Thalassoglobus sp. JC818: one gene and its partners. The protein of the gene in region 1 binds, or shares a complex with, the protein of each later gene. Links are inferred from orthologs where the notes say so. Each region holds a gene or a part of one and is shown on either strand. Other genes may lie near its edges.

The links.
Region 2: the proteins of AB1L42_RS10825 (region 1) and AB1L42_RS10260 are in contact, whole or in part, in a cryo-EM structure (PDB 6KHJ), measured with the Thermosynechococcus vestitus proteins. The link is inferred for Thalassoglobus sp. JC818 from one-to-one orthologs. Residues at the interface, in WP_011057128.1 of Thermosynechococcus vestitus: Pro17, His18, His19, Pro20, Ser21, Met22, Val25, Arg27, Met29, Thr31, Ile38, Asp39, Cys40, Glu41, Pro42, Val43, Ile44, Gly45, Tyr46, Leu47, His48, Arg49, Gly50, Met51, Lys53, Ile54, Asn57, Arg58, Pro65, Tyr66; in WP_011056552.1 of Thermosynechococcus vestitus: Leu46, Met47, Tyr48, Thr50, Ala51, Cys52, Phe54, Ile55, Glu56, Ala58, Ala59, Ile61, Gly62, Ser63, Arg64, Phe65, Asn76, Pro78, Thr89, Thr91, Lys93, Met94, Ala97, Leu101, Met123, Phe124, Ser126, Asp127, Ser128, Tyr129.
Region 3: the proteins of AB1L42_RS10825 (region 1) and nuoH are in contact, whole or in part, in a cryo-EM structure (PDB 6ZJN), measured with the Thermus thermophilus proteins. The link is inferred for Thalassoglobus sp. JC818 from one-to-one orthologs. Residues at the interface, in WP_223903221.1 of Thermus thermophilus: Pro35, Ser36, Asp139, Gly141, Ala142; in WP_096411122.1 of Thermus thermophilus: Ala224, Glu225, Gln226, Glu227, Ala295, Trp297, Phe298, Arg299.

Annotation. Positions count from the first base shown.
Region 1 is NZ_JBFEFI010000003.1:757,465-765,665, forward strand. The notes cover bases 5,104-7,981. They hold AB1L42_RS10825 (NADH-quinone oxidoreductase subunit D), read right to left. Parts: upstream 7,228-7,981; coding sequence 5,980-7,227; downstream 5,104-5,979. Other genes in these bases: lhgO (L-2-hydroxyglutarate oxidase), read right to left, coding at 5,104-5,340; AB1L42_RS10820 (DUF488 family protein), read right to left, coding at 5,445-5,825; AB1L42_RS10830 (NADH-quinone oxidoreductase subunit C), read right to left, coding at 7,269-7,799; AB1L42_RS10835 (NADH-quinone oxidoreductase subunit A), read right to left, coding at 7,883-7,981. In the rest of the region: AB1L42_RS10800 (class I SAM-dependent methyltransferase), read left to right, coding at 1-764; AB1L42_RS10805 (hypothetical protein), read right to left, coding at 905-2,920; AB1L42_RS10810 (dihydroorotate dehydrogenase electron transfer subunit), read right to left, coding at 3,165-4,106; more of lhgO, read right to left, coding at 4,132-5,103; more of AB1L42_RS10835, read right to left, coding at 7,982-8,201.
Region 2 is NZ_JBFEFI010000003.1:605,299-613,368, forward strand. Bases 2,514-5,260 are described here. They hold AB1L42_RS10260 (NADH-quinone oxidoreductase subunit B), read left to right. Parts: upstream 2,514-3,484; coding sequence 3,485-4,036; downstream 4,037-5,260. Other genes in these bases: AB1L42_RS10255 (transcriptional regulator), read left to right, coding at 2,607-3,230; sufC (Fe-S cluster assembly ATPase SufC), read left to right, coding at 4,086-4,901; sufB (Fe-S cluster assembly protein SufB), read left to right, coding at 5,049-5,260. Outside these bases: AB1L42_RS10245 (hypothetical protein), read right to left, coding at 1-1,413; AB1L42_RS10250 (penicillin-binding protein activator LpoB), read right to left, coding at 1,611-2,246; more of sufB, read left to right, coding at 5,261-6,488; AB1L42_RS10275 (hypothetical protein), read right to left, coding at 6,749-7,318; AB1L42_RS10280 (hypothetical protein), read left to right, coding at 7,434-7,814. UniProt on the Escherichia coli protein: NDH-1 shuttles electrons from NADH, via FMN and iron-sulfur (Fe-S) centers, to quinones in the respiratory chain. The immediate electron acceptor for the enzyme in this species is ubiquinone.
Region 3 is NZ_JBFEFI010000002.1:466,882-469,709, forward strand. It holds nuoH (NADH-quinone oxidoreductase subunit NuoH), read left to right. Parts: upstream 1-683; coding sequence 684-1,973; downstream 1,974-2,828. Other genes in the region: hemG (protoporphyrinogen oxidase), read left to right, coding at 1-497; AB1L42_RS06285 (NADH-quinone oxidoreductase subunit J), read left to right, coding at 1,973-2,665; nuoK (NADH-quinone oxidoreductase subunit NuoK), read left to right, coding at 2,684-2,828. UniProt on the Escherichia coli protein: NDH-1 shuttles electrons from NADH, via FMN and iron-sulfur (Fe-S) centers, to quinones in the respiratory chain. The immediate electron acceptor for the enzyme in this species is believed to be ubiquinone.

The DNA of each region.
Region 1 (8,201 bases):
TGGATTACAAACCATGGTATGCACGTCCGCCGATTCGGTGGATTCCGGGAATCCGACCGTTGTACCACTGGCTGTCGCGGGATGACTCGCAAGTCATTCCAGTCCCTGATCCTCAGCACAATCGTGCACTGGAGGTCGGAACCGGTCGTGGAGATTTTCTGACGAAGCTGCGCGATGCCAATTGGAGTGCTCAGGGGATCGAACCATCCCCCGCTGCTGCTGACATCGCGCGCTCCCTTGGACATTCGGTCGAGACGGGAACGATTGAGAGTTCGAATCTGCCCGATCATACGTTCGATGCTGTCTTTGCATGGATGGTTGTCGAGCACGTGAAGAGCCCGCCTCAGTTTTTTGAACGAGTCAGTCGATTTCTGACTCCAGGTGGAAAGTTGTACTTCAGCGTTCCCAACTATGAATCGCTCGAACGTCGTTTTTTCGGTAAGTATTGGCCTGCTTGGGATGCTCCACGGCACCTGCATCAATTCCGACCGAGGATTCTGAGGCAGCTACTCAGCGATGCTGGCTTCACCGAGATTCGCGTCTCAAATCACCGGAGTGTGCGCGACTACTTTGGAGGAACCGGTCTCTGGTTGCTCAATCGGAATCCGAATTCGCGGCTCGGGAAAACTCTCCTGAATTGGTTTCTCGTAGCCCCGCCGATGTTTGTTCACCTTGCATGTGCACCGGTCGCCATTCTGCTCAGTTGGTTGAAGACAACGGGGCAATTGACCGTGACTGCCAAAATGCCAACTGGCGAATCCTGAAGCACATCAACAAATCCGCTTTAAAGATGTTTGCGAGAGGACTGTGTGCAAGACATGTGTCCCCAAACGAAACCATCGCATGTCGACAGGTCACTTTGACCGACGACATGCGATGGCGATAAGCAGTCGAGTTGGCGGGCTTATTTCGGCGGTGGGGCCAAACCAACGAAGATAATCAGGCCGTCGCCACCAGGGTTTCCGTCCGTATCAATAATTCCGGAATCGAATCCCAGGACGTCGGTCGCAAACTTCGGTTTCCAGTTGTTGACGGTCCAGACGTTGCCAGCTTGGTCAATCTGAACACTCGTCTGCCGCATCATGGGAACGTAGCTCGGAAGATTGCTGTCCGGGCCGTTGAGCGGAGTTCCATCATGCAGCAAAACTTCTTCACCTGCTGAGTGAACGGTGTAACCCGTCGACGGGGAAATCGGATCACCCATGGCTGCATTCACAGGACGCGTGGCAGGATTGGCTCCGGCGAGTTTGGACAATCGTCCCTGTGTCAGCACGCTGTCAAATCCGAGTGGTCCAAAATTCGAAACCCAGATGTTGTCTTCACCGTCGACAGTAAGTCCCCACGGACCAAAGATTCCGCCGCCAGTGTAGGCACCAATTTGAGTTCCATCAGGTGCGTATGCGTAAACGGTGTGGTTTTCCTGAGAAGCGAACCACGCATTCCCCATTGAGTCGACGTCGATGACTTTCAGTGTATGGCCCACATCGTGAGTGAACTCGACGATCGGATCGCCGTTGTTATCCAGAACGATCTTCGCGACGCTGCTCTGTTGTCTGCCTGACAATCCCCCTGAGTTCGTCACCCAAACTGCTCCGTCTGGTGCCACAGCCAATCCGAATGGAGCAGCGCCTGCGTGGAAATCAACCTGAACAGCCTGTTCCGGATTTCCACCTGGATACATCACAACAGTGTTGTTGCCGAAACTGGCCGACCAGACGTTTCCTGAATCGTCGACCTTGATTGCCTGAACGCGATAGGTTCCGCCAAAGAATCCGATTGGAATGGAGAGTGGAATGCCTGCTGGTGAAATCAGAGAGGTGCTTCCGTTCGCGTCATCATCTGTTCGGTCGGCCGTCGGCAGAAGATCACCCCATCCGAAGTTCCCGACCCAAACATGGTCATCCGGTCCGATGGTGATTCCCCAACCAACTCCGAGAATTCCTCCGCCGGTGATCGGTGAACCGGGAAGTCCATCACCACCCTTGGCAGGTTTTCCGTTTGGCTGCAGTACCATGATGTTCCGGGCGGAATTGGGAGTTCCCTGAACAACGTTGTTTGCGACCCAGACATATCCGCGTGAGTCGAACGCGACGTTTGCCGGACCACCGAGAAGAAATGCGTCGTCACCGGAGTCATTGACCTTTACAGTGACAACCCAGGAATCCGGCTCGCGATGCAGGACTGGCGTATACACTCGCTTGGCTTTTGTCAGCCAGTAGATCAATGAAGCATTCCAGCTGGGATCACGAGCCAGGTTGGCCAAAGCAACCACTGTATTGCGAGGCCGTTCTCCGCGATCGGTCTCTGTTAAATACAGCAGAGTCGATCGAATCAGATAATTGTTAGTTGTGGCCACGAGCAGGTTGGCGAGAGATCGAACTGTTCGAATGGAGTTCGTTTGATCAGCATTGGGTGACTTCTGGAGAACGGAAGACGTCCGTCCGCTTCTGGATGAGGCGATGTTCTCCGCCATCATCGCAGCGATTCGCAATGAGAATGCGTTGCCCGAGATTTCTCCGGTTCGATAAAACTGAGCCATCGAATAGGCAGCTGCGACGGTCGTCAGTTCGTTAATTGTCACATCTGAAGGAAGTCGATGACCAAGGATGGCCACATACTCGTCGCCGTATCCGACTTCCGCTGTGACAAAGAAAATGCTGTCGGTCTTATCTTTCCGTGCCTTCAGTTTGAAGTCGCCGTTTTTCTTCGAAGTCGTTTGTCCGACGACATTTGGTCGTCCTTCGGTAGCTTCATAGAGCGTGACACGGACTTTGGAGTTCGGTTTTGAATGCTTCGTTCCTCCAGTCTGAACAGTTCCTTTCAGCCAGTCGCTTTTCGCTTCAAGTTCTCCTGGCATCGTCAGGAATATTCCTGTGATCACCATGATCATTGCGGCAATGTAGTTGGAAGCCGTATTCATTGAAGAAAACTTTCTCTCACATTGAGTCAACGGAAGAATGGAAGGGTGAGAATTAGGTTGACTATAGAACAAGGTGTGAGGGAACGTGTCGACTAAATACAACACTCGCCGGACTTAGGGAGAACCCTAATCGCATCGGCGATCGAATTCATGTTGGACGGTTTGCAGCGATTCAACCACCGCCGCGAATGAATCCGCACGATCGAATGAACTTGTATGACTCATCTAACGCGAGTAATCAGCGTTACTGGAGAGCTAGACTCTCTGCTCGAAAGACTGGCCCTTCGATACAAGTCCGACGGTAGTCCCAGCCGTCATCGGTGACGACTTTTGTCACACAGCTGAAACAGGCACCGAAGCCGCAAGCCATAGGAGTTTCGAGGGAGAGCCAGCAGGGAACATTTTCTGCCAGACAAATGCTCGCAACAGCTGCCATCATTCGCTCTGGTCCGCAGCAGTAAACGCCGTCGGGGCGATCATCACCTTGTGCTGAGAGGTTCCGAGCAACGAGTTCGGTGACAAATCCGTGATGCCCGGCCGATCCATCGTCGGTTGATGTTTGAATGCGAAATCTTGAACTCTCAAAGTCGTCGAAGTCAGACAGATCGGCGAGATAGCGCTGACTTTGGGCTCCATAACAGAGAGTTACTCGGCGTTCTGAATTTGTCGAGGCAAGTGACCCGCGTGAACTCTCTTGGAGTTCTCCATACGTCCGTTTTCCGAGCGTCTCCCTCGTCACAGCGAGAAACGGGGTGTAACCGATTCCTCCTCCGACACACATGAGGTGATTTCCTTCGTAGAACGGAAACCCATTGCCCAGCGGTCCCCAGATGACGACGTTTTCTTCGCTTTCCCATTCGCTCATCAGGTTGGTCATTTTCCCAACGACGTGATAGGCGAACTCAAGAGCGACGGGCGATCCCTGCTCGTCGACAATTGTGTCGTACAGCGCAAATGGGCGGCCGAGCAGCGGGTCCGTTCCTTGCTCGGGCCGGATCATGAAGAACTGTCCTGGCGTGATTGTCTGGGCCAACTCGCTCGCATCAACACGAATCGCGAACGTCTTGTCGGCGAGGACTCGCTGAGACAAAATTTTTGCTGTGTGTTGCTTCGCATAGTCGTTTTGGCCGGGGAGCGCGACTGGCTCGCAAGACTGAGATTCGGGATTGGAATATTCACGGTTCATGGATTGTTCTCTCTGGCCCGAGACGTCAGTTTGAGAAGGCACTTTTTGAGCTGAGTTTGTCGACGATCAGTTTACCGATATTCAAAGAGGAGGTCGCTGCCGGAGAAGGAGCATTTCCAACATGCACGATGCGATCTGACTCCTGAAACAGGAAGTCATCGATCAGCATTCCGTCGCGACCGAGGGCCTGAGCTCGGACTCCGGCGGGAGCTGCGATCAGGTGTTCTTTTTTGATGTCGGGAATCAGTTTTTGAAGCGCGGTGACGAATGCAGATTTGTTCCACGATCGCCACATTTCGTCCAACCCTGCTTTCCAGTTTCGGGCTGCAAGTTTGAGAAATCCGACATGTGAGAGTGACTGCGAGAGGTCTCGGAACCGGACATCGGTCTTTTGATAGCCGTCCCTGGCGAATGCGAAAACCGCATTCGGTCCACACTCGACCCCCCCGTGGATCATCCTGGTGAAGTGGACGCCGAGAAACGGGAATTTAGGATCGGGAACCGGATAGATGAGTCCTCGGCAGAGATGCTCGGCTTCTCGCTTGAGATAGAAGTATTCGCCGCGAAACGGAACGATGGGAGCTTCCGGTCGCTGATGCGAAAGTGAGATCAATCGGTCTGCCCACAGCCCGCCGCATGTCACGAGAATATCTGCTTTCAATTCCCCTTGCGTGGAGTCGACGATGACTTGAGATGGCTCCTGTCGAATCGCAGTGACTTCGGCATTCAACCAGATGCGATGCCCCGCCTCTGTCAGCTTCTTGGCGAGCCGTTCGCAGACGAGTCGGTAGTCGACAATTCCGGACTCAGGAACATGAATCGCCTGCACTCCAGCGACATTGGGTTCGAGTTCAAGCAAACGTGTGCGATCAATGATCTCGCAGTTCACGCCGTTGGCGAGCCCGCGTTCGTAGATGTCCTGAAGACGCCCGAGTTCGCTCTCATTCGTGGCGACGATGACCTTTCCGCAGAGGTCGTAGGGAATCCCTTCTTCGTCACAGAACTTCTGCATGGCAAGCTTGCCGGCGCGGCAGTTCCTGGCTCGATAAGTTCCCGGTTTGTAGTAGATGCCGGAATGCAATACGCCGGAATTGTGCCCAGACTGATGCATCGCGATCTGTGATTCTTTCTCCAGAATCACAATCTTTTTTCCGGGATATCGCTGCATCAATTCAAAGGCAGTCGCCAACCCGACAATCCCGCCTCCGATGATCGCAACATCGCACCTTTGCACAGCTGGGCCTCTCTCTTGATCTGGCGGGGAACGCATTCTGATGAAGTCGCTGGTCAGACGCGACAGTCTAGATTGCCGTCAATCCGAACCACAGAATGCGGCAATCAGCCCTTACTGTCGCGGGTTGGCCACCTTGCGACAAGGAACTCTTTCAAAACGGCTGCGTGACCAGCTGCGATGTCTTTGGTACTGGTCACGAGTGTGACGACATCGTGGCACTTCAATGAGTTGATTGTCGACTCAACTTCGTCGATGTTCTCGAGGAGTTCGGTTCGATAGCGTTTGGCGAACTCGTCAACCTGCGACAGGTTTTGATGGAACCATTTCCGAAGATCGTTCGAAGGTGTCCAATCCTTCGCCCAAAGGTCGATCTGAGCAGCTGCCTTCGAAATTCCTCGGGGCCAGAGACGATCGACGAGAACTCGAAAACCGTCGGCGGGGGATGCTTCGTCATAGATTCGTTTGACTCGAATCGTGGTTCCCATCGCACACTCGCATGAATTCATCGAGGGCCGAGTGTCGTCCGAAGCGTCTTTCAACTCGCAGCAACATCGTTCAGCTCAGTGGCTGCGCATCTTGTCGCTGTTGCTGAATGTTTGACTCACCTGCTTCGTTGCGAGGTCATCTCCCGAGATCGGCCTAGCGGTCGATTTCACCCATCACGATATCGAGGGATCCGACAATTGAAGGGATATCAGCCAGGAGGACACCTTCACACAGCGGTCCGGTGATCGAAAGGTTGCAGTAGCAAGAACTCTTCGCACGTGCTCGCATCGGTTCGGCTTGTCCATCACCAACGATGTAGAAGCCCATCCAGCCGCGTGGGCATTCGGTCTCGAGATAGCATTCGTCGACCGGAAGTTTGGTCGTCATTTTGTAAGGAACTCGGAAGTCCCCTTCACTGCTTGGGTATTTCTCCAACCCTTGACGGACGAGCTTGATCGCTTCGACCACTTCGAGCATTCGCACGAAGAAGCGACACCAGTTGTCCCCGAGGACAACTTCCTTCGGAATTCCGGAAACCCCATCGAACGGAGCGCTGATGACGTCAAAGTCATATCCGTCGTACATCTGAGTGTAAATCGGATCTCCGTCGCGGCGAAGGTCGCGTTTAATGCCGCTTCCTCGCAGCACAGGACCGGTGCAGCCGTAATCGACAGCCATTTCGGGGCTCAAAATTCCGAGTCCGGCGGTCCGTTTGATGAAGATCGAATTGCGTGTCAGCAGGGTGTGGTATTCAGCGATACGCTTTTCGAGCCATTCCAGGAAGAGCAGAACGGCGTCAGACCATTTCAGCGTGAGGTTAGGATCTTTTCCTGTCAAAGCAGCCAGGCCTGACGGAATTTGAATGTTTTTCGGGAGGTCGTGAGTCGCTCCACCAATGGTGAGATAGCTGTAGGTCAGTCGAGCACCGCAAGCTTCTTCGAACAGGTCGAGAATGATTTCACGTTCGCGGAAAGCGTAAAGGAACGGGCTGAAGCTTCCGAGGTCGAGACCATAAGCGCCCATCCCAACAAGGTGGCTGGCGATGCGACCGAGTTCAGCGATGATCACTCGGAGCGTTTGGGCTTTTTCCGGGAGTTCAATCCCCAGAAGCTTTTCGAATGTCAGCGACATGCCGAGATTCATGTTCATCCCGGCGAGGTAATCCATACGGTCGGTGTATGGAATCCACTGCGGTCCGGTGAGGTTTTCACCAATCTTTTCGGCACAGCGATGCAAGTATCCGATGTGCGGTGTCACTTCGTAGACGACTTCACCATCGGTGCGAAGCAGGAGTCGCAACACGCCGTGAGTACTTGGGTGCTGCGGCCCCATGTTGACGAGCATTTCGTCGGTTCGAACATCAAATTCGATGATTCGCTGATCTTCAAGCTGAGTTGCCATGTCTTCTCTCAATAAGCTGCAGCGGGAACGCGGGGCTGTGACTAGCCTCGAATGCCGTGATATTCCAATGGGAACTCGTAGTCTTTACGAAGCGGGTGGCCTTCCCAGTCATCGGGGCAAAGAATTCGAACGAGGTTCGGATGACCTTCGAAGAAAATCCCGACGAGGTCGTAAGCTTCGCGCTCATGCCAGTCTGCGATCGCCCAGACTCCAGAGACTGATGGAACGCTTGGCAGTTGACCCGATTGATCATCTTTCCAGCGAGGAAGTTTCACCTTCAGAGTGATCTTGTGATTGTGTTCGATGCTCAGCAGGTGATAGACGACTTCGACGTGCGGCTCGAAAGGAAACTTCTTGGCGAGTTTCGCGTCTGGTTCGAGGTAATCAACGCCCGAGAGATCGCAGAGCATGTCGAGTTTCAGGGCCGGATCACTTTTGACGAACTGGCCAACTTCAGCAATTCGTGGTGCAGCGATTTCGATCCAGGGATCTTTCGCACCGGCTTCGAAGCCGAGAACCACCTCTTCTCCAAACCGATCGGTCAGCGACTGATGAATTTCTTGTGGCGTCATGATTTCTGTCTGCACTAGCTGCCGGGGCAAGTTGAATCGGAGAATCGATTCGGACCCGGAATTCAATTGGAGATTCGGCTAAATCAAGAGACGAGTTGCGAATCGACTCGGGCTTCATTTTGTGAGTTTTTACGCCCCTGTGCACGGGCGATTTTCGCCTGATTGACCATCGCTCGAACCCAGTCGAGGTCGCCGCGTCGCCAGACATAAGCGAATCCGACCAGCAGGACTCCGAAGAAGACAAGAATGTCCGCGAATCCAGTCCATGCGATACGAAGTGCATCGGAAGCGGCAATTGCTGTTTCTGCAGTTGCTGTTCCGGGCTCAAGATTCAAGAGTTTGTCGGTGAGATTGGTGCGGGCAGCTTCTGTAAGCCGCGTGTCTGCCAGTTGCGTGACTCCT
Region 2 (8,070 bases), 150 kb from region 1 along the record:
TTCGAGGGTGAGTAGCGATTGGTCTGAACTGGTGAGAACTTCACCGATGATTTGCGTATCTGGGATTGTCACCAGCACGTAGGTGTTTCGTCCGTCTTGGATCTCCGCGATTGTACTCACAGAGAGGGGGCGTGACGCGACCTGATTTGGGAGGATTCGGGGAGCAAGAGTGATTTCCCTTGAACCTGCGGGTAATTCCGCACGGAGCACCTGAATCTGATCGGGCAGAAGCGTCCAGCTTCGTGTGTCGGCCTGTTCTGTTGCTTCCCAGGCGACTCCGGCAGCTGTGAGTGCGAAATCAGCCAGGCCAGAATTCTCGGCACCTAAGCTGTCTTTGGCAGCGTAGATGGCTGCTTTCTTGAGGCTTCGACGAACAACAGCCCGCGCGACGACATCGGAATGCTCGGCAGCGGTCTGCTCGACTGCGAACTCGCTGATATTGCTTAGAGTGGTCGTTGTTCCGAGAACTTCGTTGCCAACGGAGACTTGAATGTTTTCAATCAAGGAGCGTCCTGGGATCACCACTGGAACTTTGATTGGGGCGATCGTGGGGGTGATTTCCTGTTCTGTAAACTCGTTGAGAATTCGGTCTGCGATCAGCATGGCGGCAGTGCTGGGAACTTCGACTGCTTCCACTTTTTGTGGACCGCGTCCCACGAGACAGAAGACGTACAGCACTCCGTTGCCTCGCTCAGAGTGTTTGCCTTCCCGTGCGCGGGCCAGATCGATTTGAGCATCGCGGAAGTCAGTTTCCCAGCTTGCAACTTTCAGGCGCGAACGTTCGATGTCGTCGTAATCGAGGTGCCGTTCTTCGAGCAGGGCTGCGTGAACGTAGGGGCCGAGTGCCAGCCTTCGGAAGTGAAGTTCTTCAGCGACTTCTTCTTCGTCGAGCTTTCTTGAGTTTTCGATGCGAGCGATGACTTCGTTCTGCTTTTCGGTGACCTGAAGCGCGTAAGCAGTTGCGTCGTCTCCGCCGTGCATCAGGTTGGTGATCGCCAGCATCGCGCGAATCAGAATTCGTTCGTAGTCACTCCCAGCCCAGGCGATGTCGTTGTCGTCTCGCACCATTGATTTCGCGAGTTCTCTGATGTCGCGCTGTTCCAGGTGATCAAGTCGATCGCGAACGCCGCGCAGAAGCTGTTCGGCTTCATGAGTGTTGCCGGCGGTCAGTTGGATCATCGCTTTATCGAGAGTCAGCGCATCGACGTCTTTTCGCTTCTCGTCGATCAGCGTTTGCAGCCTCGCTTGCGATTGAGCCAGATCGCCGATGTAGAATTCCTCGCGAAAGCTCTGAACCTGACGCGCGCGATGAGAGCACCCGACCAGCAAGATGCAGACGGTCAGCAGCCGTACTGCGACTTTTCGAAAGTGGCGGGCGGACATTTCGCGGGGAAGCATTCGTGAGTTCTTCATGTTTGAAATGTCATCGAGTGCTCTGATTGATCAACGCAGCGACGACGCTGATGTTCTTCTCTTCGGAAGCGGTCCAAACTCTCTCGATTTAAATCGGAATCAGCCTGGAGCAAGTTGCTCATTTCGCTTGAGCGTCTCACTCATACAAATGCTGATTTCGCTCGTGCGAGCCAGTGCCAACCGAATTGGAAGATCCTCTAGAAGTGACTCTTTGAGTAGAGCTTTCGGAGGTTTGCGGATTCTTTGGTGAACTCTCCGGTATTGATGTCGACCATCTCCAGCGTGAGGAGGTAATCCCGCTGGTACTTCTTGTTGTCGCGTGTCGTTCCGGATGTCAGTTTTGCGAAGAGCAGGTAATCGAACGGCTGATTGAGTTTCTGCATGACACTCAAGTACAGCTGTTGATTGTCAGGAAGGAAGAGATCGTCGGGGCGAAGTCGTGTTTCTCGAAGCCCTGCCTCGACGTATCGTCTGCTGATCGATCCGTACAATTCCGACTGCGACAACATTGTGTCGATGTGTTCGAAGATCTGCTCTTTGAAGTCACCGATCTCCTCGGAGCTGCGGTTCTCAACTCCGACAAAGCAGATGCGTTTCTTGCCAGTAGGCATCCCGTTCATAGAGGCCTGTTGGATTTCTTGCACCTGGCGACCCATCAACCGACCGACAGCTTCGTCGATGAGTGGCTTCCAAGTTTCCGCACCAGCTTCGTGCGAACCGACAGCATCGGCGTCGAAATCTGTCAGGACGGTTGCCTTTTGCGATCCGCGACAGCCATATGTCCAGATGGAGAAGCTGCCAGCTGTGAAAAGAAAGAATTGTCGCCGATCCATGGCTACCTCTTGCTGTGATTGGTGAATCACTTTGTTCGATTTTGCGTTGCGAATTCTACGTGTTTGTCGAGGCTCACAATAGATCGGTTCATCGATCCGACAGGCGTCTCGAGGATCGCAGGCAAGACCTGCCGGAGAGCATGGACGGTGGAGCTTTGGGGGGAGATTCGCCGCGGTGTTGTCAATGTGACGACGTCTTTTCCGAGGTGGTTGTGAAAGCCTCGGCTTAAGCTCTCAGGCGTGACGTCAGATTTACTGAATCTGAGACCGTGAATCTTTTTGACAGTCTTTGTTGTCAAAAGTGTGGAATCCCGTATACTCGGGACGTGTTCTTTCGATTCTTTGATTGATTTCTCACCCATGTCGCGTGACCAGACAGATCATGAATTCTTAAGCGTGCTGCAGAGACAATCTCCTGCCACGATTCAGAGTTTGTGTGATTCGATAGGGATCACAGCCACAGCGGTTCGTCAGAAGCTGATGAGGTTTCAGGCAGCTGGTTTGGTCGATCGAAAACTGTCGCGGCAGGAGCGAGGTCGGCCCAGCTATACGTATCATCTTACTGCGGCAGGACTTAAGGAACTGGGAGACGATCACGCGGAGATCGCAGCCATTCTCTGGAAGCAGATTATGGTGATTTCGGACGAGAATGTCCGGAAGAGTGTTCTGAATGGTGTGAAAGAATCGTTGGTTGAGCGGTTTGGAGCTTGTCGCGATGGAAGCAGTTTAGCGAGCAGGTTACAGCTTCTCACGAGCCAACTGGCTGAACAGGGATTCGAACTTGAATACGCCAGCAATAGCGACACAGACGGCCTCCCCATCCTGAGGGAGTATAACTGTCCGTATCATGAACTGGCTGCAGAAGATCCGTCGATTTGCGATCTCGAACAATCAGTCTTTTCAGAGCTGTTGGGTGTGCCAGTCGAGTTGTCGTCCTGTCGGTTGGACGGCCATCGATGTTGTGAATTCCAAGTCGGAGAGTAACGACTCAAACGAGATCAGATGTCAGTTAGAGGATTCGACCCATTAAGACAGCTGGGTCAGCTTGTAACTGACAAAAAACCCGTCGACAATTCCGCCTGTTGAGGAGTTTTTGAGTCACCAGTTTTGAGAGATCGGCGGAGAGAGTTGTGTTCGTCAGAACGACAGATTAGTAATGACTTTGAGGGCGTTTTGTAATCGCGGTTTTTGACCTGCACACCTATTTCAATGCTTCCGATCATTAAGGATACCGTACAATGACATGGATCGAAGGTCGATTCGAAGAGAACGTCATCACGACGAGTCTGGAACAGGCGATGAACTGGGCAAAGCAGTCCAGTGTGTGGCCGATGACGTTCGGATTGGCGTGTTGTGCGATTGAAATGATGGCAACCGGAGCGAGCCGGTACGACATCGACCGCTTCGGAGCGGGGGCATTCCGAGCGACTCCACGTCAGGCGGACCTGATGATCGTGGCCGGAACAGTGACTCACAAAATGGCCAGCCGCGTGCGTCGTCTGTACGAGCAGATGCCTGATCCCAAATACGTGATCGCCATGGGGGCGTGTACTGTCGGTGGTGGTCCTTACTTCAAGTACGGTTACCACGTCGTGAAAGGTGTCGACCTAGTCGTGCCTGTCGACGTTTACGTTCCCGGGTGCCCTCCTCGTCCAGAGGCACTTCTGGAAGGCGTGATGCGAATCCAGGACAAGATTCGCATGAAGAAAATTACTCGAGGCGCGGAAGATTCACTTCCTGTTCCTCACCATTCCGGATACGTCAAAGAGCCGGAAATCGTCCTTGCCTGATTCGTCGACTTGTCGACTTTTGTTTATTTAGATTTGTGATTGCGAAACCATGTCCAGCTTGTTGAAGATCGAAGACCTGCATGTTTCTGTCGGGGAAACCGAAATCCTGAAAGGCGTCAATCTTGAGATTCGCCAGGGAGAGATTCATGCATTGATGGGACCAAACGGGTCCGGAAAAAGCACGCTGGCATACGCTCTCGTGGGACATCCAAAATACGAAATCACTGGCGGCTCGATCTCGATCGACGGGACTGACGTTCTCGACCTCGATCCAGCGGAGCGAGCCCGCCTCGGGATGTTTCTTGCGTTTCAGTATCCTGTCACAATTCCCGGCGTAAAAGTCGCAGACTTCCTCCGGCACGCGATCAGCAACGTTCGTAACCCCGATCGTAAAGAAGGTGAAGAGCTGATGCCGATGCGGGAGTTCCGAACCGAGCTCCGCAACACGATGCAAGAGTTGAACATCGACGCCGAATTCGCCCGACGATACCTCAATGATGGATTTTCCGGCGGTGAAAAGAAGCGAATGGAAATTCTTCAGCTGGCAATGCTCAAGCCGCGATTCGCGATTCTCGATGAAACAGATTCCGGCCTCGACAGTGATGCTGTCCGGGTTGTCAGTGAAGGATTGAGCAAACTGTCCGGACCGCACATGGGTGTGTTGATTATCACTCACCATGAACGGCTTCTCGAATACAACGTTCCTCAATTTACTCACGTGATGCTTGCGGGGCGAATCGTGGAAACGGGTGATGCTTCGCTTGCTCATGATCTGCACAAAAACGGATACGCAGGCGTTCGCGAGCGACATCCAGAAGCTGCAGCAGAAGAGGATGCAGCCCAGGAAGAAACGACTTCCGTCTAACGGAAGCGTCTCTTCTGCAACTCCTCAATTCCCGAGCGGATTATCGGGATTCGTCAGAGCGACTGGATTCGCACCGATCGTTCCGGGTAATTAGCCCGCCTCGTACTTCCTCATCAGCAATCCCGACTTTCAATCGGAGACGGCACCATGGCGACTACAGATACACTTGACTCTGATCTCGGCAACGACGGCAAAGCCGATGTCTCGATCGGAGATTATCAATACGGGTTCCACGATCCGACTGACAAATACTCGTTCACCTCGCAGAGAGGTCTCAACGCACAGATCGTTGCTCAGATTTCTGAGATGAAGAACGAGCCAGGCTGGATGACGGACTTCCGCTTGAAGTCCTATGAAATCTTCGAGTCGAAACCGATGCCCACTTGGGGCGGCGATATGTCGGGAATCGACTTCCAGAACATCTTCTACTACGTGCGTGCCAGTGATCGGCAGGAGAAGTCCTGGGACGATGTTCCGGAAGACATTCGAAAGACCTATGACCGACTGGGAATTCCAGAAGCGGAAAAGAAATATCTGGCCGGTGTGAAGGCTCAGTATGAGTCGGAAGTGGTCTACGGATCTCTGCAGGAAGACCTTGAAAAGCAAGGAGTCTTGTTCACTGACACAGACTCCGCGCTGCGTGATCACCCAGAAATCTTCAAGCAGTACTTTGGAACAATCATTCCGCCAAGCGACAACAAGTTCGCAGCTTTGAACAGTGCTGTGTGGTCCGGTGGATCGTTCATTTACGTTCCTCCTGGGGTCAACATTGACTTCCCGCTGCAGGCGTACTTCCGAATTAATACCCAGAACATGGGGCAGTTCGAGCGGACCCTGATCATCGTCGATGAAGGTGCGAACGTTCACTATGTCGAAGGGTGTACTGCTCCGACTTACAGTTCGGACTCGCTGCACTCTGCGGTTGTCGAAATTGTCGTCAAGCGCAAAGGACGGTGTCGGTACACGACGATTCAGAACTGGTCGAACAACGTCTATAACCTCGTCACCAAGCGAGCGATGGCATACGGCGATGCTCTGATGGAATGGATCGACGGAAACCTTGGGTCCAAGCTGACGATGAAGTATCCAGCCATCTACCTGATGGAACCGGGTGCTCGTGGCGAAACTCTTTCGATCGCTTTCGCGAGCGAAGGACAGCATCAAGATGCTGGTGCCAAGATGGTCCACTGTGCTCCGCACACCTCGAGTCGAATTATCTCGAAGTCGATCAGTAAAGACGGCGGACGAAGCAGCTACCGCGGGCTGGCGAAAGTTGAGAAAGGGGCGACAGACTGTAAAAGCAACGTCGTCTGTGACGCCTTGATCCTCGACTCACACAGCCGAAGCGACACGTATCCTTACATCGAAGTTGAGGAAGATGACGTCGCGATGGAGCACGAAGCTTCGGTCTCAAAGATTGCTGAAGAACAGCTTCTGTATCTGATGAGCCGTGGTCTGACTGAAGCGGAAGCTTCCGCGATGATCGTGACCGGCTTCATTGAGCCACTCGTCAAAGAGCTGCCGATGGAATATGCCGTCGAGATGAACCGTCTGATTGAACTGCAGATGGAAGGCAGCGTTGGTTAAACTCGCTTCCAGCCGATCTTAATGTGACAGGTTGCAGTTCTCTCTGAACTTCGATCGCAGAAAAAATCAAACACGGCAAGCACTTCAATGAGATGTGCTTGCCGTGTTTTTTATCGTTTGAATGGTCTTCCCAGCGAAGGTGAGAAATTCAAACGCTATAGCGCATTCTTGGATTTTCTGTGCACAATCTCGCACGAACAAGCACGGCCTTTTAACTTGTGAAACCGTGCAAGCGAGTGCACAGGAAAGAGCAACTTGCTCTACTGGCGTGAGGCGACTGTCTTGCCTGTGGCAGGTGCCACGACGACAGCGATTTCATCTGCGACTGTTTGCTCGGCTGTCAGAATCTGAATGACTCCGTCGACAGGTTCCGAGATCTGGAGCGAAGGCAACACGGCGGTTGTCTGCTCTGGTGTCCAGTTTTCGACATTGGCTTGCAGCTTCATTCCGCCGATGACCAGCAGGACGGTACCTGGCTGTTGTCCGATTTGTCCGTCGATGGAAATCGTCTGCCCTGGATTCACAACAACAGATTCAGGAGCAGTTGCCGGAGCGCTGGCAACGGGTGCCGTAGCTGTGTTGACGGAGTATCGAACGCCGAGTGTGTTGAGCACTTCACCGGTCGGGCCCATGACGACGATTTCTGCGGGAACTGGCTCGGTCACTGGGAGAGTTGGAAGTTGTGCAGTCGCAATCGCATCTTCCCATCGAGTGACTTGTGTTCCGAGAGACATTCCCCCGATTTTCAGGACGATTGACCCTGGTGTTGCTCCAAAGCCAGTTCCTTCGAGTGCGATCTCCTGACCTGAGTAAACGTCGGTCAATTCCACGATTGGCGAAGCTGGAACCGCTGGTTGGCCGATGCCTGGGTGGCACTGGCAGGGAGTCGCACAATGGCAGTCATGATCGCATCCGCAAGGCTTCTTTTCGACGCAGACCGTTTCAATGGGGCGAATCGTGCAAACAGGCCGGTGTGGCTCGCAAGGGCGAATAACGCAGACGGGGTTTGGCGGTGGGCAAGGGCGAATCACACACTTCGGAGGCCCGATGACTGGTGGAGGTGTAATGCAAACGGGAGGAGGGATGATTTGTGGGGGTGGAATGATGTGCGGCGGAGGCGTGATGCAGACCGGTGGAGGAATGATTCGTGGTGGTGGATCGATGCAAATTGGTGGGGGGATGATCCTCGGGGGTGGTCCAATTGTCACTGGGGGAGGAATGATCCTCGGCGGTGGTGTGATGCACACTGGTGGTTCAATGTGTGGAGGTTTGAACTTCGGCGGGTCGAATCTCGGTGGATTGTGTGGGGGGTGCTTCGGAGGGTGACCTGTCCATTTCGGAGGATTGTGTTGTGTGCCGAATTTGACCTTCGAGAAGAAGTTGTTGGAGCTTTTTGATTTGGAATTGGACAACTGGTTGAACAGTTGCTTGGCGTCGAAAGATTGAGCGTCGCATTCGCTGGCGGTGACGGCAGTGATCAATGTTGCGGTGAGGACGAGAGTTTTCATGGCCTGATTCCCTGCTGAGTGTTCTGTGTCTCGTTTTTGAGGTCGCTCAGAGGAAAGGCATGTGCTGTGCCATT
Region 3 (2,828 bases), on another replicon or contig:
ACGCGAGTAGCGCGATTGTGGTTTCTGGTCATCAGCTTGACGACATTGAGCATCCGCTTGATGCGTTCGGGCTCGTGATCCCGCATCGAGAGCGAAGGCGGATTCTCGCGGTTTCATTTCTGAGCCGAAAGTTTCCCGATCGCGCACCTGATGGGCGAGTCGTTCTTCGCACCTTCGTCGGAGGAGCAATGCAGCCCGGCGAGGTGGAGTTTTCCGATGATCAGATCATGGACACAGTTCAGATCGAGCTGAAGTCAATTCTGGGAGTGCGCGGAAGACCGGACTTCATGAAGATTGTCAGATACAATCGTGCCATGCCTCAATACGAAGTTGGTCACTTGCAACGGGTTGAGCGTATTCGCAGTCAGGTTGATGAGCTTCAGGGAATCGCTTTGGCGGGGAACGCATTTATTGGCGTCGGGATTCCAGACTGTATCAAAAGTGGTGAAGAGGCAGCTGAAAAGGTCTGGGCAGATTCTTTCCAACCTCAGCAGTAGTGTTTGATTCGGGCGAGTCTGGGAAACTCTCTTCCCAACACCGGAAACGGCGATAGGGTCGCTTGAAGTCACCTGTCGCATCTGTCATAACTCTGGACTTCTGTTGGAGATTGACTCGCTGAATCCGTGCTGACGCAGAGAATTTCCTTCTCGAAGTGGCTGCAGGACTCGAACAGGCACCGTTGAATGAATCCCTTTCTCTTGGCAACATCAATCGAAAATTGGATTGACTCGGTCAGTTTCTGGCCCTTGTCTGTGTTGCCTGCTGCGGTTTGGGCAGCGATTGTCCATACGACACTCGTTGGCCTCTTCTTTGGTCTTCCGGCCTTTGTCTTTATCTGGGCAGAGCGAAAAGTTGCCGGTCGAATTCAGGACCGATTGGGACCGACGCGAGTCGGCGGCCGGTTCGGTTGGCTGCAGTCTCTCGCCGATGGTGTGAAGCTGATTCAGAAAGAAGATCTCGCTCCAAATGCCGCCGACGTGATGCTGTTTCGGCTGGCTCCTTACATTGTTGTGATTGCAGCTTTTTCTGCATTCATGTTCCTGCCATTCAGTGCAGGTCTCGTCGCAGTTGCAATGGATGCCGGGTTGTTTATCGCTCTGGCAGTCCTCTCTTTGGAGGTTCTGGGAATCGTGCTCGCTGGCTATGCGAGTGGTTCCAAGTGGTCTCTGTTCGGTGGAATGCGTGAAGCTGCCCAGATGGTCAGCTACGAAGTTCCACTGGGGATTACCGTTGTCATTCCAGTGGTCGTAGCTGGGACTCTGAATCTCGGAGAGATCGGTGCCCTGCAGTCAGGCGGAATTCAAAACTGGTTGATTTTCAGTAGCCCGTTTGCGTTCCTCGCCTTCTTTGTCTTCTTCACAGTCACACTCGCCAGTAACAAGCGGGCCCCATTCGACCTCGCGGAAGCTGAGAGTGAACTCGTCGGTGGATTTCATACTGAATATTCCGGAATGCGATGGTCGTTCTTCTTTCTTGCTGAATACGCAAGCATGTTCTTCGTTAGTGCACTGGGAGCACTTCTGTTCCTCGGTGGCTGGTGGACGGGGATTCCTCCGCTTGATGACTGGTTGCTTTCGACTGCTCAAACTTCTGTCGGCGGTGACTATCTTCTTCGAGTCTTCGGGTTGAAAGTGCTGATGGTGAAAGCGGCAATTCTGGTCTTTGTGCAGATCTGGATTCGCTGGACTTTGCCACGACTACGAATCGATCAGGTGATGACCACCTGCTTGAAATATCTTGTGCCGATGAGTTGCTTCCTGTTCCTGGGGGCTGTGATGTGGCCACTGATTCTGGCAGCTGCGATCGGACAAACATCGATCTGGTCACCAGTTGGTGATCGGATGCCACGTTCGCCACGTTCTGGGGAGCCTCAGGTTTCCGCTGAAGTTGAGGGGGACGAAACGGCAATGATTCGATGGAATGATCGGGACTCTCTCGTGACAGCGGGTCTCTCAACGGGAGAGGCAGAATAATGTCGACAGTACTGTTTACGATCTATGCTCTCGCTGCCTGCGGGGGCGCTCTGGCTGTCGTCCTGAGCCAAAATGTCGTGCGAATGGCTTTCTGGCTGGTGATCTCTCTGAGTTCAGTGGCTGGTTTGTTCTTTCTGCTCGGTGCCGATTTTGTCGGAGCGACACAGCTTCTGATTTATGTTGGCGGCACAGTTGTTCTGCTGATCTTCGGGGTGATGCTGACGTCAAGCGGTCCTTACGGAACGATTAAAAGTCAACCTGCTGAAGTTGTTCAGGCAGGAATTATCGGGATGGCCTTTCTGGCTCTCGTTGCTTCCACAGTTTTGTCTGTGAACTGGCAGGCGAACGAAGAGCGTCTCGCGAATGCAGCACATCAAGCTGCCCATGACCATGGTGATCATGGTCATGTTCATGAGGGCGAAGATGGCGCTATTGAGCGTGGCTACAATCCTGACGAATCTGGAAACACAACGCGAAGTTTGGGAACAGCGCTGTTGGGCGTGCGTTTCGACAAGGATCTTTCGCTGGAGTCTGAAGACGGTTCCGATCACGGACATACTCATGGCAACCATGAAGTCAGTGCCGGATATCTGTTGCCGTTCGAGATCGTTTCCGTGCATCTGTTGGTTGTCCTCGTCGGTGCTGCCTATCTGGCCCGTGCCAAGCGACGTGTCGACGTTGAGAATGCTTAACAGCAGAGGGAGAACATTGTGGAAAACGTCGGTCTGGAAATGTTTCTCGCTGTGTCCGCGGTCTTATTCGTCTGCGGTGTGGTGTGTATGACCACGAAGCGAAATGCCATCGGTGTTTTGATGGGCGTTGAGCTTGTGCTGAATGGGGCAAATCTCAATCTCG